Regions from separate parts of the Variovorax sp. GW821-FHT10C12 genome, predicted to be linked through region 2. Evidence: predicted binding sites of a transcription regulator. Region 2 holds the regulator's gene; each other region holds the start of a gene.

Region 1 (9,940 bases), 300 kb from region 2:
TTGATAAAAATTTGTCGCGCCGACCTGTCGGTCAACCGCGCATCAATGCAGCATCTGTGCGAGCCAGTCGACGAAAGCGGCGCATTCCCAGCGCTCCAGCGTGCCCGGCTGCCAGCAGATGTAGTGGCGGTGCGGCGAGGGCACGGGCCGTTCCGACAGCGCCACCAGCCGGCCCGATTCGAACCAGGCGGCGCCCAGTTTCTGTCGCACCAGCGCCACGCCGAAGCCGCTGGCCGCCGCGTCGTACACCAGGCCCAGGTCGTTGAACTGCGAGCCCAGGTGCGGCTCGGGCTGGTCGATGCCGCAGCTCGCGAACCAGGTGCCCCAGGGCTCGAGCGGGCTGCGGATCAGCCGCGCGCTGGCGATCTCGGCCGCGGTGCGAAAGCCGTCGAAGGGCCCGAACTCGTTCAGGTAGCTCGGACTGCAGGCGGGCACCACGTCCTCGGCGATGAGCAGGCGGTGTTCGCAGTCGGCGTACGCGCCGATGCCGTAGCGCACCTGCAGGTCGGTCTGCTCGGCCGTGACGTCGAGCAGCGGGATCGACACATGCAGCGCCAGCTCGATGTCGGGGTAGAGGTTGCGAAACAGCTCCAGCCGCGGCATCAGGAACTGGCGGCTGAAGGTGGGCGTGACGGCCACGCTCAGGCGCGGTGCGCGCAGTGCCGCGTCACGGCTGCCGGGCGTGGCCTGCTGCAGCGCGGCCAGGCCGACGCGCACGTTCGCCAGGTAGGCCGCGCCGTCGGCCGTGAGGCTGAAGTCGCTGCGCCCGAAGAGCTTGAAGCCCACGTGCGCCTCGAGCTGGCGGATGCGGTGGCTCACGGCGCTGGCCGTCACGCACAGCTCGTCGGCCGCGCGGCCCGCATGCCGCAGGCGCGCAACGGCCTCGAAGGTCAGCAGGCATTGGATCGGGGGGATGTGGTGCAGGGCCATCCGCGAGGCGCCGGAAGGCTCAGTCTTCGAAGAAGCTGACCGACAGGCCCGGCGTATCGACGCGCATCGAGAGCACGGTGCCCGAGGCCGGGCGCTGCACCAGCTCGTCGGCCGGACGGCCCTTGCGCCCGCTGGTGACGAACAGCGTGCGCAGGTCGTCGCCGCCGAAGCAGGGCATGGTCGGGCATTGCACCGGCACTGCGATGGCCGCCACGCGCTCGCCCGTGGGCGCAAAGCGCAGCAGCTGCGCGCCTTCGAACATCGCGACCCAGTAGTGGCCGGCGGCGTCGATGGTGGCGCCGTCGGGTCGGCCGTCGTAGTGCGTGGGCGCGCCCGGCACCCAGCCCGCGGGCTTGGCATCGAACTGCTGGAACACGCGCGCATGCGAGAGCGTGTTGGCCTCGGCGTCCCAGTCCCAGGCGCGCACCACGTGCGCGGCGGTGTCGGCCCAGTACAGGGTGCGGTTGTCGGGCGAGAACGCCAGGCCGTTGGCGGTGGTGACGTGTTCCAGCATCGAGGTGATGGTGGGCGAGACGTCGCCCGGGCGTGCGTCGAAGCAGTAGAGCGCGGCGTTGGGGCGGTCCTTGGCCTCGTTGAGCGAGCCGGCCCAGAAGCGGCCGAGCGCGTCGCACTTGCCGTCGTTGAAGCGCATGGTGCGCACGTCGTGCTCCGCGCGCGCCATCGCGACCAGTTCACCGCCCCATTCGCGGGCGCGGTAGATGCCGTCGCGCAGCGCGATCACGAGGCCGCCGCTGCGTGCCGGTGCCATGCAGCCGGGCTCGGTGGGCAGGGCCCAGCGCTCGACCGTGGCGGTGGGCGATCCGATGTCGCCGCGCGTGCGCAGCACGGCGCGGCCCGGGATGTCGAGCCAGTAGAGCGCGCGTTCGTGCGGATGCCAGAACGGCGATTCACCCAGTTCGCAGAGGCTGTCTTCGATGGAGGTCCACATGGTGGGGCGATTGTGCCCCCGGCCACGCGGGCCGCGGGCAAAAAAAAGCCCGCTGACGCCGAAGCGCTCGCGGGCTGAACATCCAAAGGAGACTCGCCTGAAAAAACCGGGAGCTGTTGTTCTTCTTTGTGTCGAAAGGGGGGTGGTGGTCTTTGAAGCGCGGGGGCCGGCACCGTACCGGACCACCCGCTGTCTGTCTGTGTGCGAATCAGCGGTTGTAAGCGGTTTCGCCGTGTGACGAGATGTCGAGGCCTTCGCGCTCTTCCTCTTCCGACACACGCAGGCCGAGGGTCAGGTCGGCGATCTTGAAGGCGATGAACGCCACCACGCCGGACCACACGATCGTGAACAGCACGCTCTTGACCTGGATCCAGACCTGGCCGCCCATCGTGAAGGTGTCGGGCGTGAGGCCGCCGGTGCCGCCCAGGCCCTTGGCTGCGAACACACCGGTCAGGATGGCACCCAGGATGCCGCCCACGCCGTGCACGCCGAACACGTCGAACGCGTCGTCGGCACCCAGCATGCGCTTGAGGCCGCCGACACCCCACAGGCAGACCAGGCCGGCCAGCAGGCCCAGCACGATCGAACCCATCGGGCCGACGAAACCGGCGGCGGGCGTGACGGCCACGAGGCCGGCGACCGCACCGGACGCGGCGCCCAGCATCGAGGCCTTGCCCTTGTGCAGGCTCTCACCCAGGATCCACGACAGGGCCGCGGCGGCGGTGGCGAGCACCGTGTTCACGAAAGCCAGGCCGGCGGCGGCGTTGGCCGCACCTGCCGAACCCGCGTTGAAGCCGAACCAGCCGACCCACAGCAGCGAAGCGCCGACCATGGTGAGCGTGAGCGAGTGCGGCGTGAACGCTTCCTTGCCGTAGCCGACGCGCTTGCCGATCATGTAGGCACCGACCAGGCCGGCGATACCGGCGTTGATGTGCACCACGGTGCCGCCCGCGAAGTCGAGCGCGCCGTCCTTGCCCAGCAGGCCGCCGCCCCACACGATGTGGGCCATGGGCACGTAGCTGAAGGTGAACCAGATCACCGAGAACAGCAGCACGGCCGAGAACCTGGCGCGTTCCGCGAAGGCACCGACGATCAGCGCCACGGTGATGGCCGCGAAGGTGCCCTGGAAGGCGACGAACACGTATTCAGGAATCGTGGTCAGCGCGCCGAAGGTCTCCTGCGTGATGCCCTTCATGAAGATCTTGTCGAAGCTTCCGAAGAAATTGCCGTCGCCCGTGAAGGCCAGGCTGTAGCCGTAGATGGCCCACAGGATGCTGATCAGCGAGAAGATCACGAAGACCTGCATCAGCACCGACAGCATGTTCTTGGAGCGGCCCAGGCCGCCGTAGAACAGCGCCAGGCCGGGGATGGTCATCAGGATCACGAGCAGCGTCGAGGTGAGCATCCAGGCGGTGTCGCCGGAGTCGACCTTGGGCGCGGGGGCGGCCGCCGGTGCGGCAGGTGCGGCCTCGGCGGCTGCGGGTGCTGCAGCCGCGGGAGCCGCTGCAGGCGCGGGCGCCGCAGCGGCAGGTGCCGATGCAGCCGGAGCCTCAGAGGCGGCGGCGGGTGCCTGGGCCAGCGCCGACGTGCCGGCGACGAAGACGCTCAAACCGAGCGCAAGAGAGACAAGAAGTTTTTTCATAGTCGTTGTTCTTTCGGGCCAGGACTCGATCAGAGGGCTTCGCGGCCCGTTTCGCCAGTACGGATGCGCACGACCTGCTCGAGGTTGTAGACAAAGATCTTGCCGTCGCCGATCTTCCCGGTGCGCGCAGCGCCCTCCACCGCCTCGATCACGCGATCGACGAGGTCGTCGGAGATGGCCGCCTCGATCTTCACCTTGGGCAGGAAGTCGACCACGTACTCGGCGCCGCGGTACAGCTCGGTGTGGCCCTTCTGGCGACCGAAGCCCTTCACTTCCGTGACGGTGATGCCCTGCACGCCGATGGCCGAGAGTGCTTCGCGCACCTCGTCGAGCTTGAACGGTTTGATGATGGCTGTGACCAGCTTCATGATGAGTTGCTCCTTCTGGATGGATGAAAGGTGGCGCGGCAACGTGGGCCGCGCCTGGTTGTTGTGTCGATTACAGCGTCTTCGTCAGCGTGACGATGAAGCGTGCCTTGTTGGGCGAGTACGTCGTCTGGCCGAAGGTGCCGAAACCGAAGTCGTAGCCCGGATTGGCCACGGCGAGGTACGAGCTCTTCTTGTTGGCACCCTGCACCGAGCCGGTGAGCGTCAGGCCGCTGCCGAAGTCGTAGGTGGCGCCGATGTTGTAGTCGACGTAGCTCTTGTAGCCCAGGCTGCGGATGTCGCTGGACATGTTGGTGAAGCCCACGGCCGCCTTCAGCGTGACCTTGGGCACGATCTCCTTGCTGTAGGCCAGGTTCAGGTAGCCGGTGTTGGTGCCCTTCAGGCCCGAACCGGCCTTGTTGCCCGCGTAGCCGAAGTAGTCCTTGGAGACGGTGTGCGAGTACTTGGCCGTGAACGAGCCGAAGCTGTCGTTGGCGTAGGTGGCGCCCACGTAGAGCTCGGTGGTGTTGCCTGCCGAGTTGCCCGGGTAGATGTAGGTCAGCGCACCGACGTCCATGTCGACCGGGCCGGCCTTGAACTTGTAGCCGCCGTAGATGTCGCTCTCGATGCTGTTGCCCTTGAGCCAGTTGACGCTGGAGTTCCAGTTGCCGACGTAGAAGCCGCTCTCGCCGAAGGCGTAGTCGAAGCCGCCCTGGATGGCGGGCTTGAAGCCCTTGGTCTTGGCGTAGTCGTTCTTGCCGATCATGTCCTGGTCCTGGCCGCGGAACTTGTAGTTCGAGGTCAGGGAGACATTGCCCGTGAGCAGGGGCGCGGGTGCCGGGGCGGCAGCGTCGGCGGCCTGGGCCATGGCGGCGCCCGAGGCGGTCAGTGCAGTGGCCAGAACGATCAACGCCTGGGCGGCGGTACGGTGCGTCATCAGGGAACTCCTCGCAAGTGTGTTGTTGGACCTGAGCACCCTCAAAGCAGGGAGCGTGCCAAAGTGCACAAATACCGCCCCGGCCAGAGGGCGGCGATGCGCGGCGGTGAGCGCCAAATCGTTACAAGCCCTGTTTCCGGCAGTTGCACACGCTTGCACGCTGCACGGTCCTGGGCCTGCATGTCGCAGGCGCACCAACTTGGGGAGAGGGAGAACAATGAGTCTGTCTTTGGTGCAAAGCCGCGCCTTGCTCGGCCTGGAGGCCGCCGCCGTCACGGTCGAGGTGCATCTGGCGAACGGCCTGCCGAGCTTCACCCTGGTGGGGCTGGCGGAGACGGAGGTCAAGGAAGCGCGCGAACGCGTGCGCTCGGCGATCCAGAACGCCGGGCTTGAATTTCCTACGAACAAGAAGATCGTCGTCAATCTCGCGCCCGCCGACCTGCCGAAGGATTCGGGCCGCTTCGACCTGCCCATCGCCCTGGGCATCCTCGCGGCCAGCGGGCAGATCGAGAACGCCCGGCTGGCCGGCCACGAGTTCGCGGGCGAGCTGTCGCTGTCGGGCGAGCTGCGCCCCGTGCGCGGCACGCTGGCGATGGCCCTGGCCCTGCACACGCGCGGCGTGGCGACGCGGCTGGTGCTGCCCATGGACAGCGCCCGCGAGGCCGCGCTGGTGCCCGGCGGGGAGGTCTACGGCGCCCGGCACCTGCTGGACGTGGTGCGCCAGTTCCTGAGCGACCGCGACGCCGCCGCATCCGCGCCCGAGGGCCCCGACGACGGCTGGACCCGCGTGCTCCCCGCGACCGGCGATGCCGCGCCGCACTACGCCGACCTGGCCGACGTCAAGGGCCACGCCAGCGCCAAGCGCGCGCTGGAGGTGGCCGCCGCCGGCGGCCACAGCCTGTTGATGGTGGGCGAGCCGGGTTCGGGCAAGTCCATGCTCGCGCAGCGCTTTGCCGGCCTGCTGCCGCCGATGGGCATCGACGAGGCGCTCGAAAGCGCCGCCATCGCGAGCCTGGGCGGTCGCTTCGCCACCGGGCGCTGGATGTGCCGGCCGACAGCGGCGCCGCACCACACGGCCAGTGCGGTGGCGCTGGTCGGCGGCGGCTCGCCGCCCCGGCCCGGCGAGATCTCGCAGGCGCACCACGGCGTGCTCTTTCTCGACGAATTCCCCGAATTCGCGCGCGCCGCGCTGGAGGCGCTGCGCGAACCGTTGGAGACCGGCACGATCACCATCGCGCGGGCCGCGCGGCGCGCGGAATTTCCGGCGCGCTTCCAATTGGTCGCGGCGATGAACCCCTGCCCCTGCGGCTACCTCGGAACGACCACGGCCAAGGCCTGCCGCTGCACGCCGGACCAGATCCTGCGCTACCAGGGCAAGCTCAGCGGCCCGCTGCTGGACCGCATCGACTTGCACATCGAGGTGCCCGCCGTGCCCGCGCAGCTGCTGCTCGACGCGCCGCCCGGCGAATCGACCGCCAGCATCCGCACCCGCGTGATCGCCGCGCGCGAACGCGCGATGCGGCGCCAGGGCACGCCCAACCAGTCGCTGCAGGGCAGTGCCATCGACACGCATGCCGCGCTCGACACGCCGGCGCGGCAGTTCATGTTCAACGCCGCGAACAAGCTCGGCTGGTCGGCGCGCAGCACGCACCGTGTGCTGAAGGTAGCGCGCACGGTCGCCGACCTGGCGGGCGCGGACACGGTGGAGGTCGCACACGTGGCCGAGGCCGTGCAGTACCGGCGGGCGCTGCACAGCGGCGCGTAGACAGCGCCACGCGCCCTGGCGGCGGGTTACAGCAGGCCGCGTCCGGCCAGGTTGCGCATCAGCGCCCCGATGCCGTAGCGCCAGCGCGGCGCCTGGTCGGCATGGACCACGCGGTTGTTCAGGGCACCCAGCTCGGGGGCCGCGATGCGCACGTGATCGCCCACGACGTGCGTGAACCCTTGCCCCGGTCCGTGACGGTCTTGTGTCGGCGCGAACATCGTGCCCAGAAACAACATGAAACCGTCGGGGTAGGCGTGGTGGCGGTTGAGTGTCTGCGCCACGAGGTCGAGCGGATCGCGGCTGATCTTCGACAGCGAACTCGACCCTTCGAGCGTGAAGCCCTCGGGCCCTGTCACGTTCAACGCGACCGTGATGCGCCGCACGTCGGCGATGCCGAAGTGCGCATCGAACAGACGGATGAACGGGCCGATGGCGCACGAGGCGTTGTTGTCCTTGGCCTTGCCCAGCAGCAGTGCGCTGCGGCCTTCGAAGTCGCGCAGGTTGACGTCGTTGCCGAGCGCAGCGCCGAGCGTCTCGCCGCGGCTGTTCACCGCGAGCACGACCTCGGGCTCGGGGTTGTTCCAGGCCGAGTCCGCGTGGATGCCCACGTCGGCGCCCGTGCCCACGGCCGCGAGCACCGGTGCCTTGGTGAAGACCTCGGCGTCGGGGCCGATGCCGACCTCGAGGTACTGCGACCACATGCCTTGCGCGATGAGCACGTCCTTCACCTTCATGGCTTCGGGCGAGCCCGGCACGATGTCGGCGAGGTTGTCGCCGAGCACATCGCCGATGGCCGCGCGCGTGGCCTCGGCGCGCGAGGCATCGCCGCGCGCCTGCTCTTCGATCACGCGTTCGAGCAGGCTCGCGACGAAGGTCACGCCGCTGGCCTTCACGACCTGCAGGTCGCAGGGTGCGAGCAGCCAGGCCTGGTGGCTGTCGCGCGTACTTTCGTCGCTGTTGGCGAGCACGGCATCGAGCGCGGCGATGCGCGGTGCGGTTCCCGCTTGCAATGCGGCACGCACGGCTTCGGCCGGCGAGCCCTTGCCTTCGAGCAGATCGCTCATGGTGGGCGCGAGCGTCGACAGGTCGTGCAGGCCATCGCCCTGCACGGCCACCAGCACTGGGCCCACGCCGGGTTGCCAGAGACGGCCGACAAGGGTGGCGCGCTCGGCGTCGCGGGGCAGGCTGGAAGCGGTCGAAAGGTCCAAAGGCATGGCGTTGTGTCTCCGTGAATAAGGTCTACGCACCATCGTAGCCGCGCCCCGGGAACCGCCGTGTGTCAGTGGCCCGGCGTGGCCCGCACGCGCGCCACGTCGGCGGGCAGGTTCGGCCACGGCGTTTCCTGCGGCGCGAAGCGTGCGCGCATGTAGCCGGCGAGGTCGGCGATCTGGCGGTCGTCCAGCGCCTCGCGGAACGCGGGCATGAAGCCGATGTCGCGGTGCGCGGGCGCGCGCACGCCGTCGAGGATGGTGCGCAGCAGGTTGTCGGGCCGCGTGCTCGTGAGGCTGCTGTTGAGTGCGAGCGGCGTGTTCACGCCCAGCAGCGTGGGGCCGTCGCCGTCGTGGTGGCACGAGGCGCAGGCGCTGTCGAACATGCGCTGCGCGGGGCCGAGCAGCTGGCCCTGCGTGCGCGCGGCGTTGTCGATGGCCTGTTGCGCGAGCGCCTGCGGTTGCGCGACCGGCTCGGGGTTGAACGAGCCCAGGTAGACGGCCATTGCGCGCACGTCGGCGTCGGGCACCTGCGCAAGTTCGCGCACCACCTCGGCCATCGGGCCGCCCGCGATGCCGTGGCGCGGCGAGTGGCCGTTGCGCAGGTAGCGGTACAGCGCGTCGGTGTCCCACGGCACGGCGGCCTTCGACAGCTGCGTGAGCGCGGGCGCTTCCCAGCCATCGACCATCGCGCCTGAGAGGAACGCGCTGCCGCCCTGCTCCGCGCCGAGCGCGTTGCGCGGCGTGTGGCAGGCGCCGCAGTGGCCCAGGCCGTTGACGAGGTAGGCACCGCGGTTCCATTCAGCGCTTTGCGTGGGCACGGACGGCAGCGGTGCGGGGTCGTGGAACAGCGCGTTCCAGCCGGCCATCAGCGGACGCAGGTTGAACGGGAACTTGAGTTCGGACTTGGGCGTTGGCGCGCGCACCGCCGGCATCGCCATGAAGTACGCATAGAGCGCCTGCAGGTCGTCGTCGCTGGTCTTCGCGAAGGCGGTGTAGGGGAACGCGGGGTACAGGTGATGGCCGTCGCGCGAGACGCCCTCGCGCATCGCGCGCTGGAAGGCGCTGAACGACCAGCGGCCCAGGCCCGTCTCGGCGTCGGGCGTGAGGTTGGTGGTGTAGAGCGTGCCGAAGGGTGTCTCCATCGCACGGCCACCGGCGTTGGGCGCGCCGCCCGGTGCGGTGTGGCACACAGCGCAGTCGCCGAGCGCGGCGAGCACGCGGCCGCGCTCGATGGTGGACTCGCTGTAGACCGGTGCGCTGAGCGACACCGGCGCGATGGCGGAGCGCCAACCGAGCAGGCCGGCGATGACGCCAAGGCCGCCGATGAAGAGCGCGGCGCCGGTGGCCCACACACCCTTGCGGCGCGGCCACAGGGCGTTGTTCACGCCTGCGCTCGAGGCAGGTGGCGAAGAAGGTCCGGCGGCATCGCCCTGCCCCGGCGGCGGAGGCAGCGAACCGCGGTTCAACTCCGCCAGCACCGTCTCCGGCGTGAACGGCGGCGAGCGGAAGCGCACGCCCGTCGCATCGAAGATCGCATTCGCGATCGCCGCCGTGCCCGGCACCGACGACGACTCGCCCGCACCCAGCGACGGCTCGCCCGGGCGCGGCATGTGCATCACCTCGATCACCGGCACGTCGCGGAAATTGAGGATCGGGTAGCTGCCCCATTCGCGGCTCGCGACCACGCCCGAAGGCAACACGCCCGGCAACTGCGAACCGCCTGCAGCAGCACCTTGCTGCGGCGCGAACTGCACCTGCTCCTTGAGCGCGCGGCTCGTGGTCTGGATCACGTTGCCGTGCACCTGGTGCTCGACCCCCGCCGGGTTGACCAGCAGCCCCGCGTCGTGCCCCACCACCACGCGGCGCACATGCACCTCGCCGGTCTTCTGGTTGACCTCGACATCGGCCACCCACGCGGCCCACGCCGCGCCGAAGCCCGGCCACTTGCTGTGGATGTAGCGCGCGTACGCAAAGCCCTGGCCGAAGAGGATGTCGCCGCCTTCGCCGAGCCCGCCGTCGGCGTTCTCCTGCGGCCCGGTGCGCATGCGCCAGCCGGCCTTCTGCGCGGTGGCCTGCACGAGCTCGACCGCGCGCGGGTCGTCCAGGTGCCGCAGGCGGAACTGCACGGGGTCGACACCCGC
Region 2 (9,940 bases):
GCCTTTCGTGGGCAACGACGTCGAAGCCAAGCAGCGCCTGTACTTCACGCTCGAAGCCATGGGCAAGCTGGAGGAATACCACCCGAAGGTGTTCGCCGCGATCCACGCGCAGCGTCAGAACCTGAACGGCGAAGCCAACATCCAGGCCTGGGCCGAGCGTGCCGGCCTCGACGGCGCCAAGTTCAAGGAAACATTTGCGTCCTTCGGCGTGGCCAGCAAGGCCCGTCGCGCGTCGCAGCAGACCGAGGCCTACAAGGTCGCCGGCGTGCCGGCCCTGGCCGTGGCAGGCCGCTGGTATGTCGACGGCGAAACCGCCGGCAGCATGGCCAAGGTGCTGCAGGTCGCGACCTTCCTCATCGGCGAAGCCAAGAAGGGCTGACCGCCCCGACGACCTGTCGACCTGGTTTTTGGGTCGAATGCAAGGCCCGCTTCGGCGGGCTTTTTCATTGGTGGCGGTGGGCAATTGCCATCCCACGCATACAATGTTTCAGAGCAAGTTTCGTGCCTTTATGACATTGCCCTCCATCCCCACATTCCCCACCCTTCGTCGCCTCGGCCGCCTGGCCTTCGGCGCGCTGTTGCTGGCCGGAGCCGCCTCCGGCGCCCTGGCTGAAACCGCCGACCGCACCAAGCCGATGAACATCGAGTCCGACTCGATGCGCTACGACGACCTGAAACAGACCAGCGTGTTCACCGGCAACGTGCTGGTCACGAAGGGCACGATCATCATCCGCGGTGCGCGGCTGGACGTGCGCCAGGACGCCGAGGGCTACCAGTACGGCGTGGTCACGGCGGCGCCCGGCAAGCTGGCCTATTACAAGCAGAAGCGCAACGCCGGCGACGAGTGGATCGAGGGCGAGTCGGAAGTCATCGAGTACGACAGCCGCGCCGACAACGTCAAGTTCATCCGCCGCGCCGTCATGCGCCGCCTGATCGGCGCCACGGCCAACGACGAGAGCAGCGGCGCGCTGATCGTCTACGACCAGAGCAACGACACCTACACCGTCAACGGTTCCCTCGTGCCGCCGAACGCCGGCGTCTCGGCGGGTGGCGGCGGCCGCGTGAAGGCCATCCTCACGCCGAAGGCCACGCCGGCCCCGGCGGCGCCCGGCTCCGCGCCGGCAGCCGGCGGCAAGAAGCCCGCGGCCCCGGCGCCCACCCCCGCGCCCGGCGCCGGGCTGCGCTCGAGCACCACACTGGGCGGCACCGAAGGGGAAGGGCGCAAGTGATCGAAACCGCAGGAATCCCGCCCGCCGACGGCGTCCCGGGCAGCCGCCTCGTGGCGCGCGGCCTCAAGAAGAGCTACGGCAGCCGCACGGTCGTCAAAGACGTGTCGCTTGATGTGCAGAAGGGCGAAGTCGTCGGACTGCTCGGCCCCAACGGCGCGGGCAAGACCACCTCGTTCTACATGATCGTCGGGCTGGTGCGCGCCGACGCTGGCGAGATCACCATCGACGGCGAGCCCATCGCCCACATGCCGATCCACCGCCGCGCGCGCATGGGCCTGAGCTACCTGCCGCAGGAAGCCTCGATCTTCCGCAAGCTCACGGTCGAGGAAAACGTGCGTGCCGTGCTCGAGCTGCAACGCGAGCCCGACGCCAACGGCCGCCTGGTGGCGCTGTCCAAGCAGCACATCGACGAGCGCCTGACCGACCTGCTGGCCGACCTGCGCGTCGACCACCTGCGCGATTCGCCTGCGCTCGCCCTGTCGGGCGGCGAGCGCCGCCGCGTTGAAATCGCGCGCGCGCTGGCCACCCAGCCGCGCTTCATCCTGCTGGACGAGCCCTTCGCCGGCATCGACCCGATCGCGGTGATCGAGATTCAGCGGATCATCAGTTTCCTGAAGGAACGTGGCATCGGCGTGCTCATCACCGACCACAACGTGCGTGAAACGCTGGGCATCTGCGATCACGCGTTCATCATCAGCGACGGGCACGTGCTGGCACAAGGCACACCCTCGGAGATCGTCGACAACGCCGAGGTACGCAGGGTGTACCTGGGCGAGCACTTCCGCATGTAAGGGAGGGTCGGGTCTCCATGAAGCAAGGGCTGTCCCTTCGCGTCTCGCAGCATCTGGCCTTGACGCCGCAGCTGCAGCAGTCCATTCGCCTGCTCCAACTCTCCACGCTCGAACTGAGCCAGGAGGTGGAGCAGATGCTGGACGAGAACCCGTTCCTCGAACGCACCGCGGAAGAAGCGGCGCGCGAGGAGTTCGGGCTCGATGCTGTCGACACGCCCGTGCCGCGCGACGATGGGGGTGAAACCGGCGAGGGCGACTTCGCCCCGGCGCCGACCAGCAGCGCGACGACCACCACCAGCGAAGCCACGTCCACGCCCGACTCCGACGGCCCCGCCGCCGAGATCACCGAGCGCGAGCCCGACTGGGAAGGCGACGGCACCGTCGAGATGGCGCCCGACGACAGCGAGTGGGGCAGCGATGCGCCTGCGCGCCAGAACAACCTGGGCGACGACGAGCGTGCCGACGCCACCGAACTCGCGCGCAGCCAGGAGTCGCTGCAGTCCTTCCTGCACCGCCAGGCGCTGAGCCTGCGGCTCAATGAAAACGACTGCGCCGCGCTGCGCTTCCTGATCGAATCGCTCAACGACGACGGCTACCTCGAAGACTCGCTGCCCGCGCTGGCCTCGGGCCTGGCGGGCGACGACAACGACCAGTTCGACGACCTCGTGCACCACTTCCAGGTGGCGCTGGGCCTGCTGCAGAGCCTGGAGCCGGTCGGCGTCGGTGCGCGCGACCTCGGCGAATGCCTGAGCATCCAGCTGAAGGCGCTCGCCAGCGAAGACGAGACCGAGGCCGAAGCGCTCATCCGCAAGACCGCCATCGCGATCTGCAAGCAGCCGATGGAGCTGCTCGCGCGGCGCGACTTCAAGCGCCTGGCCACGCTCACGCGCACCAACGAAGAGCTGGTGCGCTCGGCGCTGCAGATCATTGCGCGCCTGGAGCCCAAGCCGGGCCGCCGTTTTGTCGACGTCGAACGCAACATCATCATTCCCGACGTGATCGTCACCAAGACGGGCCGCGGCACCAACATCAAGTTCCGCGTCATGCTGAACCCCGAGGTCATGCCGCGCCTGCGCGTGCACGACATCTACGCCGGTGCGCTCAAGTCGCACAAGGGCGAGGGCAGCCAGGCTCTGTCGCAGCGGCTGCAGGAGGCGCGCTGGTTCATCAAGAACATCCAGCAGCGCTTCGACACCATCCTGCGCGTGAGCAACGCCATCGTCGAGCGGCAGAAGAGCTATTTCGTGCACGGCGAACTCGCGATGCGCCCGCTGGTGCTGCGCGAGATCGCCGACGAGCTGGGCCTGCACGAATCGACCATCTCGCGCGTGACCACCGCCAAGTACATGTCGACGCCCTTCGGCACGGTCGAGCTCAAGTACTTCTTCGGCTCGGCGCTGGGCACCGAGACCGGCGGCAACGCGTCGAGCACGGCGGTGCGCGCGCTGATCAAGCAGTTCGTGAGTTCCGAGAGCATCAAGAAGCCGCTGTCCGACAGCCAGATCTCCGAGATGCTGAAAGAGCAGGGCATCGAGTGCGCGCGCCGCACCGTCGCCAAGTACCGCGAGGCCCTGCGCATCGCGCCCGCCAACCTGCGCAAGGCACTCTAGAAAACCGACGATGACGAGCCGCCTGCTGTCGCGCTGTGGGCATTGGGTGGTCGTCATTGCGGCGGCGCTGCTGTTCGCCGGCTGCGCCACGCTGCCCGACGAGGCACCGCGCCCGCCCACCAAGACCATCGCCGTCTCGGCCGACACCGCGCTCGGCAAGATCGCGCTGGCCTCGCAGCCCGACCCCGACCTCAGCGGCTTTCGCCTGATGCCCGGCGGCGACTTCGCCTTCGACACGCGGCTGCAGCTGGCGCGCCGCGCGCAGCGCACGCTCGACGTGCAGTACTACCAGATCGAGAACGACGAGACCGGCCGCTACCTGCTGCGCACCCTGCGCGATGCGGCCCAGCGCGGCGTGCGCGTGCGTCTGTTGATGGACGACCTGTACACCTCGGGCGAAGACGAGCTGCTGCTCGGGCTGGCCGCCACGCCGAACGTCGAGCTGCGTCTGTTCAACCCGTTCCCGGCCGGGCGCGGCAGCCTGCTCAAGCGCTTCACCGCGTCGCTGTTCGACTTCAGCCGCGTCAACCGCCGCATGCACAACAAGCTCTTCATCGCCGACGGCGCGATGGCGGTGGCGGGCGGGCGCAACATCGGCAACCAGTACTTCCGCCGCACCACCGGCCCGAACTTCATCGACCTCGACACCTTCGTCACGGGTGCGCTGATCCCGCGCCTGGGCGTGCTGTTCGACCAGTACTGGAACAGCCCGCACGTGCGCCCGATCGGCGCGGTCGTGCACACCGACCTGCCGCGCGAAGAACTGCAGCGCCGCTTCGACGCCGCCACCGGCCCCGACACCACGCCGCCGCCGCCCAGGCCCGCGCCCAACGACCTGCTGGGCTACAGCCCGGTGGCCGACGACCTCGACGCCGGCAAGCTGGGCCTGATCTGGACCACAGCCGAGGCCTATGCCGATTCGCCCGACCGCGTGATCGGCAAGACCGCGTCGTATGGCGGCGTGCCGCTGCTCGACGTGGACAGCGTGCGCTACAACGTGGTCGAGCAGATGCGCCGCGCGCGCAGCGAGGTGACGCTGGTCTCGCCCTACCTGATCCCGGGCGCGTCGGGGCTGGAGGTGATGCGCGAGATCCGCGGGCGCAACGTGAAGATCAGCGTGGTCACCAACTCGCTCGCCGCCACCGACGAACCGCTGGTCCACACCGCCTACCGCCGCTACCGCGCCGACATGCTCGCGTTGGGCGCCGAGCTGCACGAGCTGAGTTCCGCGCGCACGCGGCGCAGCGTGCGCCTCGGCCTGTTCGGCACGTCGGTGGGCCGGCTGCACGCCAAGTCGGCGGTGATCGACCAGCGCATCCTGTTCGTCGGCTCGATGAATTTCGATCCGCGCTCCGAGATTCACAACACCGAGATCGGCCTGTTCATCCGCAGCCCCGAGATGGCGCAGCAGACCCTGAAGCTGCTCGATGTGCTCAAGCAGCAGGGCGCCTACCGGCTGCGCTTTGCCGAAGGCGCCGATGCGGGCGCCACCGGCTCGCGGCGCATCGAGTGGGTCAGCGAGGAAGGCGGCAAGACCACCGTGCTGCACGAAGAGCCCGACTCGGGCTTCTGGGACCGCACCATGCTCGAGTTGCTGTCGCCGCTCACGCCCGAGAGCCTGCTCTAGGGCCTCAGGTGCCGCGCACGGCCGACCACACGAGCCGCAGGCCCAGCAGTCCCATCACGCCGCCGGCCGCGCGGTCGATCCAGGTCTTGTAGCGCAGGTAGGCCGCGCGCGGCGCGGCCGAGGACAGTGCCAGCGCGACGATCGCGTACCAGCCCGTCTCGATGCAGAAGATCACGGCCGGCACGGCGAGCGCCAGCACCAGCGGCACCTCGCGCGGCAGGAAGGCCGCGAAGATGCTCGCGTACACCACCGCCGTCTTCGGGTTGCTGATCTGCGTGGCCAGGCCGAGCAGGAAGGTGCGTCCGCTGCGGCCTTGCTGGCGCGGCGAGGCGTCCGTGTCGGGTGTGATCGCGAGCGGCTGACGCGCGCCGCGCCAGATGCGAAAGCCCAGGTAGATCAGGTAGGCGCCGCCGAAGGCCTTGATCGCGAGGTACAGCCCCGGCACCGCGAGGAACGCCGCCTGCAGCCCGGCCAGCGCCGCGATGGAGAACGCCAGCCCGCCGGCGCCCATGCCCAGGGCGGCAGCCAGCCCGTCGCTGCGCGAGGCCACGGCGGTGCGCGCCACCATCACGAAGCTCGGGCCCGGGCTCATCGCGCCGACGGCCATGGCGCCGGCGATGCCGAGCAGGGAAAGGGTGGTGTCCATCATCGCGTGGTTCCTTGCGTCGTCGTCATTGCTGCACGTTCACGGCTTCGACCTGCACCAGCAGCTTCACCTTGTTCTCGAAGCCGAAGTTCAGGCCCCAGGTGATGCCCCAGTCGCTGCGCTGCACGGTGGCCTCGAAGTCGCCGCCGCAGACCTGGCGGTTGATGAGCGGGTTCAGGTAGCAGTTGAAGCGCACGGCCTTCAGCGTCACCGGCTTGGTCTGGCCCATGAGCGTGAGCGTGCCGGGCACGTCGGTCACCTTGTCGCCGCTGAAGTCGATGCGCTCGGCCACGAAGCGGCCGGTGGGGAATTCGGCCACGTTGAAGAAGTCCTTGCTCTGCACGTGGCGGTTGAGCAGGTCGACGCCGGTGTTGATGGAGCTGATGTCCATCGTGATGTCGACCTTGCCGCTGGCGCCGGTGCCGTCGATCTGCACCGAGCCGTCCTTGGTGCTGAAGCGGCCGCGGTTGGTGGTGGTGCCGTAGTGGCCCATCTCGTACATCACGAAGGTGTGGGTCGGGTCGATCACGTAGCTCGCATTTTTGGCCGGCCCGCCCGCGGGCTTGGCGGCCAGCGGCGGCGCGGTGTATTCCTGGGCCGTGGCGGCCAGGGGCAGGGCCGCGCCCGCGCAAAGGGCCGCGGCGAAGAAGAGCTTGTTCATGGCAAAGGAAGAAGGATGCATGGGAAATGAAATCGTCGTCACAGCGGCCCGAGGCCCGCGAGCGTCAGCTTGAAGCGCACCTGCACCTCGTTGCCGACCACCGAGGTGTCGGTCCATTCGCCGTCGCCCACCTTGTAGTCGAGCCGCTGGATCGTGAGCGTGCCCGTGGCGACCGAATACGCGCCGCCCGACGACACGATGCTCACGGGCACCGTCACGACCTTGCTGACGCCCTTGATGGTGAGCTTGCCGGCCATCTCGAAGCGGCCCTCGCCCAGCGCCTTGATGGCGCTCGAACGGAAGCTGGCCTGCGGGAAATGCGCGGTGTCGAACCAGGTCGGCTTGGGCAGCTCGGCATCGCTCATGGGCACGCCGAAGCCGGCGCTGGCGGTGTCGATCTGCAGCACGACCGAGCCGCCCTCGGGCTTCTTCGGGTCGAAGGCGACCTGCGCGTCGAAGCGCTTGAAGCTGCCTTCCACCGGCACGCCCATCTGCTTGCTGACGAAGGCGATCTGGCTCTTCTCGGGAACCAGTTTGGCGGTGGTGGCCGGCAGGGGCTCGGCCGCGGCGTGCAGCGCGAGGCCGAAGAGGGCGGCGGCGCCCCATAAAAGACGGGTCGTCATCCGGCGGATTCCTTGCGTGGCGCGGGCCACATGCGTTGCAACAGACCGTCGTGGTCGATCCAGTGGTGCTTGAGCGCCGCCGCCACGTGCAGCAGCGTGACGCCGGCCAGCAGGAAGGCGCTGCGTTGGTGCAGCGGCTTGAGCACGGCCTCGGCGAAGTCCTTGTCGACCGTCACCAGGTCGGGCAGCGGCAGCAGGCCGAACCACACGACCGGCACGCCCATGCCCGAGCTGTAGGCCCAGCCGAACAGCGGGACTGCGAAGAACAGCAGGTACATCAACGCATGGCTGATGCGGTGCGCGGCCCGCTGCCAGGCCGGCATGGCCGCCAGCACCCGCGCCGACAGCGGCGGCGGGCGGTGCGTGAGGCGCCACAGCAGCCGCAGCGCCGACAGCAGGAGGATGGTGATGCCGGCCCACTTGTGCCAGCTGTAGAGCTTCAGGCGCTGGGGCGAGAAGGGCAGGCCCGTCATGTAGAGCCCGACGCCGAGCGAGCCGACGATCATCGCCGCGAGCAGCCAGTGCAGGGCCATCGCGACCCGCCCGTAGCGGGGCTCGCGCAGGGCGGCGGCGCCAACGGCAGGAGCGGGAAGGGGTTCGACGGGCATCGGGGCAGGGGCGGCGGCGGCCTGTGCGCGGAGCATAGCTCGGAAGCGATGACACCGCAGCGGGGCCGGCCCGCGCCGCGCTACGTCGACGACGGCGGTTGCGGCGCGTGCTGCTGCGCCCGCAGCAGCACGCGCCGCAGCGCGTCCGGCTGCACCGGCTTGCGCAGCGCGTGCCAGCCGCGCGCGGCGGCCAGCTGCTGCGTGGCCTCGGTGATGTCGGCCGAGATCAGCGCGATCGTCAGCGCGGGCTTGCGCTGCGCCAGCCGCTCGGCCAGCGCGATGCCGTTGAACGCGCCGGGCAGGCGGATGTCGCACAGCGCCGCGTCGAGCGCGTCCAGGTCGGCCAGCGCGAGCGCCTCGGCGGCGCTGGCGTAGATGCGCGGCGCCACGTGCCAGTGCCGCAGCAGCGCCGAGAGGCTGTCGGCCACCACGATGTTGTCTTCGACCACCAGCACGGCGAGGCCGGGGCGCAGCACGGCGTTGGCGTCGGGCTCGTCCAGCGCCACGGAGGGCGCGGGCGCAGGCACGGCCGCCGCGCCGGGGCGGGCCGCCGGCAGCTCGAAGCTGAAGACCGAGCCCTTGCCCGGCGCCGAACGCAGCGCGACCTCGATGCCCAGCTGCCCCGCCAGCCGCCGCACGATCGCCAGCCCCAGGCCGTGGCCGTGCTGCAGGTTGCGCTCCACGTTGCCGACCTGCTCGAAGTCGTCGAACACGCGCGTCTGCGATTCGGCCGCGATGCCGATGCCGCTGTCGCGCACCTCGACGCGCCACGCGCGCCCGGTGTCGGTGCCGGGCCGGCGGCGCGCCCGCACGGCCAGCAGCACGCGCCCGCGCGGCGTGAACTTGAGGGCGTTGTCCAGCAGGTTGGAGAGCACGCGGCGCAGCGCCACCGCGTCGGTCCAGGCCACCGCATCGGCCGGGCAGCGCACCGCGACGCGGCCTTCGCCGGCCTGGCGCGCCAGCTCGTTCAGCAGCGGCGCCAGCGCCACCGCCGCCGGGCGCAGCGGATCGACCGCGGCCTCGATGCGGCCGATCTCGAGCAGCTGGTTGGTCAGGCCCTCGAGCGCCTGCTGCGCGCGCGAGAGCGAGGCCACCGTGTGCTGCACGGCCGCGCTGTCGGTGCCGTGCTGCAGCTGCTGGCGCAGCACCTCGGCCTGCAGCCCGATGGCCATCACCGGCTGGCGCAGGTCGTGGTTGGCCGCCGAGAAGAAACGCAGCCGCTCGGCCTGGGCCTGCTCGGAGGCGCGCAGGCCGGCCAGCGCCTGCTCGCGCAGCGTGCGCTCGTTCAGGCGCAGGCCGATGTTCTCCTCGAGCTGGCGCGAATGGTCGGCCACCAGCTTCCACATCATCGCGGTCAGGCCGATGCCGATCACCGCGACGGCCATCATCACTGGCGCCCCGAGCCACAGGCCCGTGACGATCACAGGCGCCAGCAGCAGCGTGATCGCCAGCTGCGTGGCCGGCGTGTAGAACGACACCGAGAACGCCGACGACAGCGTCATGCCCATGAGGATGAGGCCCAGCAGCAGTTGCAGGTCGGGCCGCTCGGGGTTGAACAGCAGCACGCCCGCCAGGCCGTGCGCCAGCTCCCAGATGGCCGTGCGCAGCGTGTGCTGGCGCTGCGCGGCGCGCAGGGTGGCGGGCGTGAAGGGCTCGGGCAGGCGCTGCGCAAAGAAGCCGCGCATCACCGTGACGCCGGTGACCAGCGCCAGCCACACCAGCGCGCGCACCGGCGAGAACTGCCAGGCGAAGAGCGCCGCCACGCCGCAGTTGAGCAGGTACTGCACCAGCAGCACCGGCCCGAGCGGGCGGATCGACAACCGCAGCACTTCGCACTGGATCGCGAAGCGGTGGTCGCTGTCGCGGGCGTCTGCCGGGGGGGCCGCGGAGGCGGGGGTGGGCGTCATGGGCAAATCGACTATATAGAGAAGGCCCCAGCCCCGGCGACAATGGGGGCCCTTAGCGGGCTTCCCGATGGCCGACTTTCCGTGAACGATCTCTCATTTTTCCTGCCTTGCGCCGCCGGCGTCGAGGAATTCCTTGCCCAGGAGGTGCATGCCCTGACCGGCCGTGCCGGGCAGGACCTGCTCACCCTGCGCGGCGGCGTGCGCGTGCGCGCCGACTGGCGCGACGGCCTCAAGCTCA
Region 3 (9,940 bases), on a different contig from region 2:
GCGCCAGCCCGCCGGGCAGCACGCGCCACGACTGCGGGCCGTCGCTCACCGCGAACACGCGCAGCATCAGCGCGCGCGGCGCGATGTGGCCGGGGCCGAGGTCGCTGGCCCAGGTCGGCATCTGCGACAGCGGCAGGTAGCCCTGCACCGTGTGGACGTCGCCCTCGCGCACGATGCGGCCGGCCCATTCGTCGATTTCACGGCGGCCGAGCTGGCTGCCGAACACGGCGTCGAAGCTGGAGCGGCCCTGGAAGCCGGGGTAGGTCGGCTTGATGGCGCTCTCGCCCAGCTGCGGCAGCACGGCCTCGAGCGAGGCGCGTTCGCCGCACCACCAGGTCGGCAGTGCCGGCAGCTTGAGCTTCTCGCCGATGAGCCGCAGCGCCAGCCCCGGCAAAAAGCCCAGCAGCGCCGGCGATTCGAGGAACGCCGAGCCCGGCATGTTGGCCACCAGCAGGTTGCCCGCGCGGATGGCCTGCAGCAGGCCGGGCACGCCGAGCGTGGAGTCGGGGCGCAGCTCCAGCGGGTCGAGGAACTGGTCGTCGAGCCGCTTGATGAGGCCGTGCACCGGGCGCAGGCCCTGCAGCGTCTTGAGGTACAGGCGCTGGTCGCGCACCGTGAGGTCGCTGCCCTCGACCAGCGTCAGGCCCAGGTAGCGCGCCAGGTAGGCGTGCTCGAAGTAGGTTTCGTTGTACGGGCCCGGCGTGAGCAGCGCGATGTGCGGCGGCGAGCCCGAGGGGCACATGCGCTGCAGGCCTTCCATCATGGCGCTGTAGGTGGCGGCCAGCCGCTGCACCTGCAGCGCCTCGAAGGCCTGCGGAAACTGCCGCGTGATCGCCAGGCGGTTCTCCAGCAGGTAGCCCAGGCCCGAAGGCGCCTGCGTGCGCTGCGAGACCACCCACCAGTTGCCGTCGGGGCCGCGCGCGAGGTCGAAGGCGGCGATGTGCAGCCAGGTGTCGCCCGCCGGCTTCACGCCGTGCAGCGCGCGCAGGTAGCCGGGGTGGCCGCGCACCAGCGCCGGCGGCAGCAGGCCTTCGGCCAGCAGCTGCTGCGGGCCGTAGGCGTCGGCCATCACGCGGTCGAGCACGCGCACGCGCTGCTGCACGCCGGCCTCGATCTGGGCCCAGCTCTCGGGCGAGACGATCAGCGGGAACAGGTCGAGCGACCACGGCCGCTGCGGGCCGTTGGCATCGGCGTACACGTTGTAGGTGACGCCGTTGTCGCGGATCTGCCGCTCGAGGCTGACTGCGCGCCGCGGCAGGTCGTTGAAGCCGCCGGGGCCGAGCTGTTCGAAGAAGGCGTTCCAGGCGGGGGTGAGCGGGGGCGGGTCGCTGGACGGGGAGGGTTCCTGTGCCTGTGATTGCGAGGACGACTGTGACTGGGACTGCGATTGCGACTGGGTCGGTCGCTCCTCGGCGGCGTCATACAGCAGCGGGGCCGCGGCGGGCGCCGGGGCCGCGCCCGACACCGGCCGCGAGGGCGCCGCGGGCGTCGCCTGACCCCGCAATTCGTCGAAATGCCCAGGCAGGGCCGCCGGCGCGAGCGAGGACGCCAGCGCCGCCGGATGCTCCGGGGCCTGGGCGTCGAACAGGGATTCGTTCAGGGGTTCCACAGGGGGGAGATTGTCACATCACCGTCACCGGGGCTTCCGCGCGCCGTCTGGCGAGGCGAAATGAAGGCGTTGAGGGTCCGAACATGAATAGCGGTAGCCATAATCAAAAAAAACCAATCCATCTCTTCACATGAGCGCGGCATCCCCCAACTCACCGCTGCAACCACATATCGAGAGTCGCATCCTGTCATTGCGAGAGCAGCGCGTGATGCTGGATTCCGATCTGGCGGTGCTCTACGACGTGCAGACCAAGGTGCTGGTGCAGGCGGTCAAGCGCAATGCCGAGCGCTTCCCGGTCGATTTCATGTTCCAACTCTCGCCCGAGGAGTGGGCGGCTTTGAGGTCACAAACTGTGACCTCAAACACCGGCCGTGGCGGCCGACGCACGGCACCCTACGTGTTCACCGAGCAGGGCGTGGCGATGCTGTCCTCGGTGCTCGGCAGCCCGCGCGCCATTGCGGTCAACATCGAGATCATGCGCACCTTCGTGCGGGTACGGGCGCTGGTCACCACGCACCAGGACCTGGCCAGGCGTTTGAGCGAGCTGGAAGAAAAGACCGAGCTGATCGACATGCGGCAGGAATCGTTCAGCAGCAACACGCGCAACCAACTGCGCCAGGTCTTCGATGCCATCAAGGCGCTGACGATGCCACCCGATCCACCCAGGCGGCCCATCGGCTTCGTGACGCCAGAAGAGAAGAAGGCCCCGAAGGCGCGCGGCAAGCAATAAGCGCCCCGCACGAACAGAGCCCACCTCGATCCTCAGCGCCGCAGGTCCAGCGTGAACGGAAACTCCCGGCTGCCCGGCAGCTCGATGGTGGCCGGCGGCGTGCGCAGCAGGCCCGGGGTGTGGCCGGTGCGCGTGAAGCGCGAGTGGCGGCGGCTCTCGGCCTCGTAGGCGTTGACCGGGAAGGTGTCGTAGTTGCGACCGCCCGGGTGGGCGACGAAGTACTGGCAGCCGCCCAGCGAACGCTTCATCCAGGTGTCGACGAGGTCGAAGGTCAGCGGTGCGTGGGCCGGGATGCTGGGGTGCAGCGCCGAAGGCGGGTTCCAGGCCTTGTAGCGCACGCCGGCCACGAATTCGCCGGTGACGCCGGTGGGCTGCAGCGGCAGCACCTTGCCGTTGACGGTGACGACGTGGCGGCTTTCGTTCAGGCCGGTCACGCGCACCTCGATGCGCTCCAGCGACGAATCGACATAGCGCACCGTGCCGCCGGCCGAGCCTTCCTCGCCCATCACGTGCCAGGGTTCGAGCGCGTTGCGCAGCGACAGCTCCACGCCCATCGACTGCATCTGGCCCACGAGCGGGAAGCGGAACTCGAAGTGCGGAGCGAACCAGTCGGCATCGAACGCAAAGCCGGCCTGGCGCATCTCGCTGATGACGTCGTCGAAGTCCATCTTGACGAAGGTCGGCAGCAGGAAGCGGTCGTGCAGCTCGGTGCCCCAGCGGGTGACGGGCGCCTGGTAGGGCGCGTCCCAGAAGCGAGCGACCAGCGCGCGGATCAGCAGCTGCTGCGCGATGCTCATGCGTGCATGCGGCGGCATCTCGAAGGCGCGCAGTTCCAGCAGGCCGAGGCGGCCGGTGCTGGAGTCGGGCGAGTAGAGCTTGTCGATGCAGAACTCGCTGCGGTGCGTGTTGCCCGACACGTCGATCAGGATGTTGCGCAGCGTGCGGTCGACCAGCCACGCGGGCATGTTCTGGCCGTAGATCTCGCGGTTCTTGGCGATCTCTTTCAGCGCGATCTCGAGTTCGTAGACCTGGTCGTTGCGCGCCTCGTCCACGCGCGGCGCCTGGCTGGTCGGGCCGATGAACATGCCCGAGAACAGGTAGCTCAGCGAGGGGTGGTTGTGCCAGTACAGCAGCAGGCTGGCCAGCAGCTCGGGCCGGCGCAGGAAGGGGCTGTCGGCGGGCGTGGCGCCGCCCATCACGAAGTGGTTGCCGCCGCCGGTGCCGGTGTGGCGGCCGTCGGTCATGAACTTCTCGGCCGACAGGCGTGTCTCGAACGCGGCGTTGTAGAGGAACTCGGTGTGGTCGACGAGTTCCTTCCAGTTGTGGGCCGGGTGGATGTTGACTTCGATCACGCCCGGGTCGGGCGTCACGGCCAGCATCTTCAGGCGCGGATCGCGCGGCGGCGGATAGCCTTCCATCACGATGCGCACGCCCAGCTGCTGCGCGGTGGCTTCGACGGCGGCGACGAGGTCGAGGTAGTCCTCCAGGCGCGCCAGCGGCGGCATGAAGACGTAGAGCACGCCCGAGGCGCTGCCCTTTTTCTCGGCCGCCGGGCCGTTGGCGCGGCGCGGGTCGCGCACCTCGACGCACAGCGCGGTGCGCGTGACCCAGTGGGCGGATTCGCCGCGCAGCGGCTGGCGCGTGGCGGACGTGGCAGAAGCGGCATCAGCCGCATCGCCCTTCGCCGCATCGCCGGGACTCTGCATGCGCAGCGACGCGGCCACCACGGGCGGCGCGCCGAAGGTGTAGGGCACCTCGCCCAGGTCGGCGCCGGCCACCGGGGTGGCGGTGGCATAGCGCGCGCGGTAGTCGGACGCGCTGGGCAACGCGGCGCGCGGCGCGGTCGGGTCGCGCTCGATGAGGTAGGGGTAGTCGCCCTTGCTGGCCCACGGCTGCGAGTCGAGCGGCAGGCGGTAGCCCATGGGCGAATCGCCCGGGATCAGGAACAGGCGGTCGTCGCGCAGGAACCACGGGCCGGTCTTCCAGCCGGGGCCGGCGAGCGCAGGCGCGTCGCTGTTGGCGTTGCCGGGCTCGATGGGCAGCATGTAGCCGATCACCGCGTCGAGCTTCTGCGTGAACACGCGGCGCAGGCGCACGCGTTCGAGTTCGTCGTCGAGCTTGGAGTCGAAGGGGTCGACGTTCACCGGCAGGCGGCGTTCGCGCCACAGGTAGTAGTAGGTGTCCTCGTAGCCGGGCTGGATGTAGCGCTCGGTGAGGCCCAGCTTGTGCGCCAGCACGGTGGTGAAGCGGCGCGCGTCTTCGCTTGTGTAGTGCGTGGGAAAGCGTTCGTCGGCGAACAGCTCGGGGTCGTGCCACAGCGTCTGGCCGTCGGCGCGCCAGAAGATCGACAGCGCCCAGCGCGGCAGCTGCTCGCCCGGGTACCACTTGCCCTGGCCGAAATGCAGGAAGCCGCCCTGGCCGTACTCGGCGCGCAGCTTGTGCACGAGCTCGGTGGCGTAGCCGCGCTTGGTGGGGCCGAGTGCGTCGGTGTTCCATTCGGGCGCGTCGCGGTCGCCGGTGGCCACGTAGGTCGGCTCGCCGCCCATCGTGAGGCGCACGTCGCCGGCCGTCAGGCGCGCATCGACGGCGTCGCCGAGCGCGAGCACCTCGGCCCATTGTTCTTCGGTGTAGGGTTTGGTGACGCGCGGCGATTCGTAGATGCGCGTGACCGTCATCTCGTGGCTGAACTCGACCTCGGATTCGTCGACCCCGCCTTCGATGGGCGCGGCGCTCGACGGCGTGGGCGTGCAGGCCAGTGGAATGTGGCCTTCGCCGGCCATGAGGCCCGAGGTGGCGTCCAGGCCGATCCAGCCGGCGCCCGGCAGGAACACCTCGCACCACGCGTGCAGGTCGGTGAAGTCGACCGTGGTGCCACTCGGGCCGTCGAGGGCCTTCACGTCGGGCGTGAGCTGGATCAGGTAGCCCGAGACGAAGCGCGCGGCCAGGCCCATGTGGCGCAGCAGCTGCACCAGCAGCCAGCCCGAGTCGCGGCACGAGCCGCTGCCGTTGGTGAGCGTTTCTTCCGGCGTCTGCACGCCGGGCTCCATGCGGATGAGGTAGTTGACGTCCTGCTGCACCTGCTGGTTCAGGCCGACCAGGAAGTCGATGGTGCGCTGCTCCTTGCGGTCGACCTTGTCGAGGTAGGCCTCCAAGAGCGGCGTGACCGGGTCGGCCACGAGGTAGGGCGCCAGCTCTTCGGCCTGCGAGGCCGTGTACTTGAACGGGAAGTTCTCGGCCTGCGGCTCGAGAAAGAAGTCGAAGGGGTTGTAGACCGCCATCTCGACCACGAGGTCGACCGTGACCTTGAACTCGCGCGTCTTCTCGGGGAACACGAGCCGCGCCTGGTAGTTGGCGAACGGGTCCTGCATCCAGTTGACGAAGTGCTCGGCCGGTTCGACCCGCAGCGAGTACGAGATCACATTGCTGCGGCAATGGGGCGCGGGGCGCAGTCGCACGACTTGCGGGCCCAACTGCACCAGGCGGTCGTATGTGTAGTGGGTGACGTGGTGGAGTGCGGCGTGGATGGACATGCGTAGGGGCGTGCAGTGCAGCGAGGTTGCATCGAAAAGATGTCTCTGGTGAGACGCATACTAGCCCAGTTGCCAAGCAATTAACGCGCCATCGAGCGTGGGTTGGGGGAGGGTTTGCATCATGGATTCCGGGGTGTGGGGAGGGCAGTCGCGGCGTGCGTCCGAGGCGGTCGCGGGTGGGGCGGGGGCCTTCGTTGCGCTGGGCGGCACGCTGCTCGGCGCGGCGGTGCAACTGCGTCAGCCGCTGCTGTGGGAGGCCGGTGTTTACGTCGCGTTGCTGCTGGCGGGGCTAGGCGGCGGATGGCTGCTGTGGCGGTGGCGTGGGCCTCGGCTGCTCGTGCTGATGCTGTCGCTGGCCTGCGGCGCGATGGCCGGCGCGGGGCTCGCTGGATGGCGCGCGACGGCCTATGCAAACGGGGCGCTGGACCCGCAACTGGAAGGGCGTGACCTGCGGCTCACGGGCGTGGTCTCGCAGATGCCACAACCCGGCGAGATCGGAACGCGCTTCCGTTTCGATGTGGAGACGGCGCAATGGGCCGAGGCCCTGCCTGAGGCTGCGCCGCCGAACGTGCCTTCGCGCATCGCACTCTCCTGGTACGGCGAGTACGGCGGGATGTGGGAGCAGCCCGCCGAGCGGCGTGCGTCCGTCGCACGCATCGTGGGCGAGGTGCACGCGGGCCAGCGCTGGCAACTGACCGTGCGCCTGCGCGCGCCGCACGGCAACCTCAATCCGCATGGCTTCGACAGCGAGCTGTGGGCGTGGGAGCAGGGCGTGCATGCGCAGGGCCATGTGCGGGCCGGGGCGCGCGACCCCGCGCCGCGCCTGCTGGGTACGACGTGGCGGCACCCGATCGAGCGGGCGCGCGAAGCCGTGCGCGATGCGGTCTTCGCCCGCGTGGACGACCGGCGCCAGGCCGGGGTGATCGCCGCGCTCGTCACTGGCGACCAGGGCGCCATCGACCGTGCCGACTGGGACGTGTTCCGCGCCACCGGCGTAGCGCACCTGATGTCGATCTCGGGCCTGCACATCACCTTGTTCGCATGGTTCGCGGCGCATGTCGTGGGCGCGCTCTGGCGGCGCAGCAGCCGGCTCATGCTGCGGCTGCCCGCACAACAGGCCGCACTCGCGGGTGGCGTGCTGCTGGCCGCGCTCTATGCGCTCTTCAGCGGCTGGGGCGTGCCCTCGCAGCGCACGGTCTGGATGCTCGCGGCCGTGGCACTGCTGCGCCTGACCGGCCGGCGTTGGCCGTGGCCGCACGTCTGGCTGCTGACGGCGGCGGTCGTGGTGGCCGCCGATCCGTGGGCGCTGCTGCAGGCCGGCTTCTGGCTCAGCTTCGTGGCGGTGGCGGTGCTGTTTGCCTCTGAGACCGCCGTGCCCGGCGAGGGCAGGGTGGGCGCGCTCACGCGCCTGGGCCGCTTCTTTCGCGAGCAATGGACCATCACGCTGGCGCTCGCGCCGCTGAGCCTGCTGCTGTTCCAGCAGGTGTCGGCCGTCGGGCTCGTGGCCAATGCGATCGCGATCCCGTGGGTGACGCTGGTGATCACGCCGCTGGCGATGCTCGGCGTGGCGGTGCCGCCGCTGTGGGACGTGGCGGCCGGTGCGGTGAAGCTGTTCGCCTCGCTGCTGCAGGCGCTCGCCGGCCTGCCGTTTGCCACGCTGTCGATGGCTGCGCCACCGCCATGGCTGGCCGCGGGCGGCGTGGTGGGCGGTGTGCTGCTGGCGATGCGCCTGCCGTGGTCGATGCGCGCGCTCGGCCTGCCGCTGCTGTTGCCGGTGCTGCTGTGGTCGCCGGCGCGGCCCGCCGTGGGCGAGTTCGACCTGCTCGCCGCCGACATCGGGCAGGGCAACGCGGTCCTCGTGCGCACCGCCACGCACAGCCTGCTGTACGACGCCGGCCCGCGTTACGGGCTCGACAGCGACGCGGGCCACCGCGTGCTCGTGCCGCTGCTGCGCGCGCGGGGCGAGCGGCTCGACCTGCTGCTGCTGAGCCACCGCGACATCGACCACACCGGCGGCGCCCCCGCCGTGCTCGCCATGCAGCCGCAGGCGGCGCTGCTGAGCTCCATCGAGGCCGGGCATCCGCTGCAGGCGCTGCGCCCCGCGCGCCGCTGCGAGGCCGGGCAGCGGTGGCGCTGGGACGGCGTCGACTTCGAGGTGCTGCTTCCCTATGACAGCGACTACCGCAGCTTCACGCGGCCCAATGCCGTGTCGTGCGTGCTGCGTATCGGCAACGGCCGCGCCAGGGTTCTATTGGCGGGCGACATCGAGCGGCTGCAGGAGGCCGCGTTGGTGTCGCGAACGCCCGGGCTGCAGGCTGACGTGCTGCTGGTTCCGCACCATGGCAGCAAGACTTCGTCGAGCGAGGCGTTGCTCGACGCTGTGCGCCCGCGCATCGCGCTGGTCCAGGCCGGCTACCGCAGCCGCTTCGGCCACCCGGCGCCCGAGGTGGTGGCGCGTTACGTCGAGCGTGGCGTGCAGGTGGTCGACAGCCCGCGCTGCGGTGCCGCCCATTGGGCAAGCCAGCTGCCCGCCGAGCTGAAGTGTGAACGCGCGCACGATCTGCGCTACTGGCGCCACCGCATGCCCTGAAGGTCCGAAACGCCAAATGCCCTCGCATTGCGCCCAAACCTAGGGCTTCTACTGGCCTTGAACTTGCTAAGCTATGGCTCAAGGAGATTGGTCGTTCCATGCACAAATTCGACGAGATGTATGAGCAGCTCCCCTATGCGGGCGCTGCAATCCGACAGCACTACAAGCGCTACGACCAATGGCTTGCGAAGCAACCCGGTGAGGTGATGCGATCGCGGCGTGAAGAGGCGGAAATGATTTTCCGCCGGGTCGGCATCACCTTCGCGGTGTATGGCGCCAAGGACGAGGACGGCTCCGGCACCGAGCGGCTGATCCCGTTCGACCTGCTGCCCCGGATCATTCCCTCCCACGAGTGGGAGAGCATGGAAAAGGGGCTGGTGCAGCGTGTCACGGCGCTCAACCGCTTCCTGTACGACGTGTACCACGACCAGGACATCATCAAGGCCGGCATCATCCCGGCCGAGCAGATCCTGAACAACGCCCAGTTCCGCCCCGAGATGATGGGCGTGAACGTGCCGCACAACGTCTACTCGAACATCTCGGGCATCGACATCGTGCGCGCCCCCGATGCCCAGGGCAACGGCGAGTACTACGTGCTCGAAGACAACCTGCGCGTGCCCAGCGGCGTGAGCTACATGCTCGAAAACCGCAAGATGATGATGCGGCTCTTCCCGGAGCTGTTCAACCAGAACCGCATCGCGCCGGTCGCCCACTACCCCGACCTGCTGCTCGAAACCCTGCGCGCCAGCGCGCCGCCGGCCACGGCCGAGCCCACCGTGGTGGTGCTCACGCCCGGCATGTACAACAGCGCCTACTTCGAGCACGCCTTCCTGGCCCAGCAGATGGGCGTGGAGCTGGTCGAAGGGCAAGACCTGTTCGTCAAGGACGACTTCGTCTACATGCGCACCACGCGCGGACCGGTGCGGGTCGACGTGATCTACCGCCGTGTCGACGACGACTTCCTCGACCCCGACGTGTTCCGCCCGACCTCCACCCTCGGCTGCGCGGGCCTCATGCGCGCCTACCGCGCGGGCAACGTCGTGATCTGCAATGCCGTGGGCACCGGCGTGGCCGACGACAAGTCGATCTACCCGTACGTGCCGAAGATGATCGAGTTCTACCTCGGCGAGAAGCCGATCCTGAAGAACGTGCCCACCTACATGTGCCGCAACAAGGACGAGCTGCAGTACACGCTCGACAACATGAAGGACCTGGTCGTCAAGGAGGTGCACGGCGCCGGCGGCTACGGCATGCTCATCGGCCCGGCCGCCACGCAGGCCGAGATCGAAGACTTCAAGAAGGCCGTCATCGCCAAGCCCGACGGCTACATCGCCCAGCCCACGCTGAGCCTGTCGACCTCGCCGACCTTTGTCGACGCCGGTATCGCGCCGCGCCACATCGACCTGCGTCCCTTCGTGCTCTCGGGCAGCGAGGTGCAGATGGTGCCCGGCGGCCTCACGCGCGTGGCGCTCAAGGAAGGG

What was found. Region 2 encodes sigma-54, which starts transcription at its own class of promoters, with help from an activator protein. Its sites were predicted from a motif close to TGGCANGNAANCTGCTTT; they were not measured.
Region 1: the regulator sigma-54 is predicted to act here: its motif matches at 4,867-4,884, upstream of AC07OH_RS21630 (TorF family putative porin).
Region 3: the regulator sigma-54 is predicted to act here: its motif matches at 5,943-5,960, upstream of AC07OH_RS02275 (transglutaminase family protein).

Annotation. Positions count from the first base shown of each region.
Region 1 is NZ_JBWKNE010000005.1:59,209-69,148, reverse strand. Features, by position in the region: gene AC07OH_RS21650 (LysR substrate-binding domain-containing protein) at 43-930, opposite strand; gene AC07OH_RS21645 (SMP-30/gluconolactonase/LRE family protein) at 950-1,879, opposite strand; gene AC07OH_RS21640 (ammonium transporter) at 2,088-3,521, opposite strand; gene glnK (P-II family nitrogen regulator) at 3,551-3,889, opposite strand; gene AC07OH_RS21630 (TorF family putative porin) at 3,960-4,823, opposite strand; gene AC07OH_RS21625 (YifB family Mg chelatase-like AAA ATPase) at 5,041-6,588, shown strand; gene AC07OH_RS21620 (fumarylacetoacetate hydrolase family protein) at 6,615-7,802, opposite strand; gene AC07OH_RS21615 (molybdopterin cofactor-binding domain-containing protein) at 7,868-9,940, opposite strand, start outside.
Region 2 is NZ_JBWKNE010000005.1:357,646-367,585, forward strand. Features, by position in the region: gene AC07OH_RS22975 (thiol:disulfide interchange protein DsbA/DsbL) at 1-379, shown strand, start outside; gene lptA (lipopolysaccharide transport periplasmic protein LptA) at 510-1,229, shown strand; gene lptB (LPS export ABC transporter ATP-binding protein) at 1,226-2,020, shown strand; gene rpoN (RNA polymerase factor sigma-54) at 2,038-3,630, shown strand; gene AC07OH_RS22995 (phospholipase D family protein) at 3,641-5,257, shown strand; gene AC07OH_RS23000 (LysE family translocator) at 5,262-5,906, opposite strand; gene AC07OH_RS23005 (YceI family protein) at 5,929-6,564, opposite strand; gene AC07OH_RS23010 (YceI family protein) at 6,603-7,187, opposite strand; gene AC07OH_RS23015 (cytochrome b) at 7,184-7,795, opposite strand; gene AC07OH_RS23020 (sensor histidine kinase) at 7,876-9,702, opposite strand; gene AC07OH_RS23025 (THUMP domain-containing class I SAM-dependent RNA methyltransferase) at 9,784-9,940, shown strand, end outside.
Region 3 is NZ_JBWKNE010000001.1:472,792-482,731, forward strand. Features, by position in the region: gene AC07OH_RS02265 (circularly permuted type 2 ATP-grasp protein) at 1-1,609, opposite strand, end outside; gene AC07OH_RS02270 (ORF6N domain-containing protein) at 1,740-2,339, shown strand; gene AC07OH_RS02275 (transglutaminase family protein) at 2,372-5,869, opposite strand; gene AC07OH_RS02280 (DNA internalization-related competence protein ComEC/Rec2) at 5,991-8,459, shown strand; gene AC07OH_RS02285 (circularly permuted type 2 ATP-grasp protein) at 8,558-9,940, shown strand, end outside.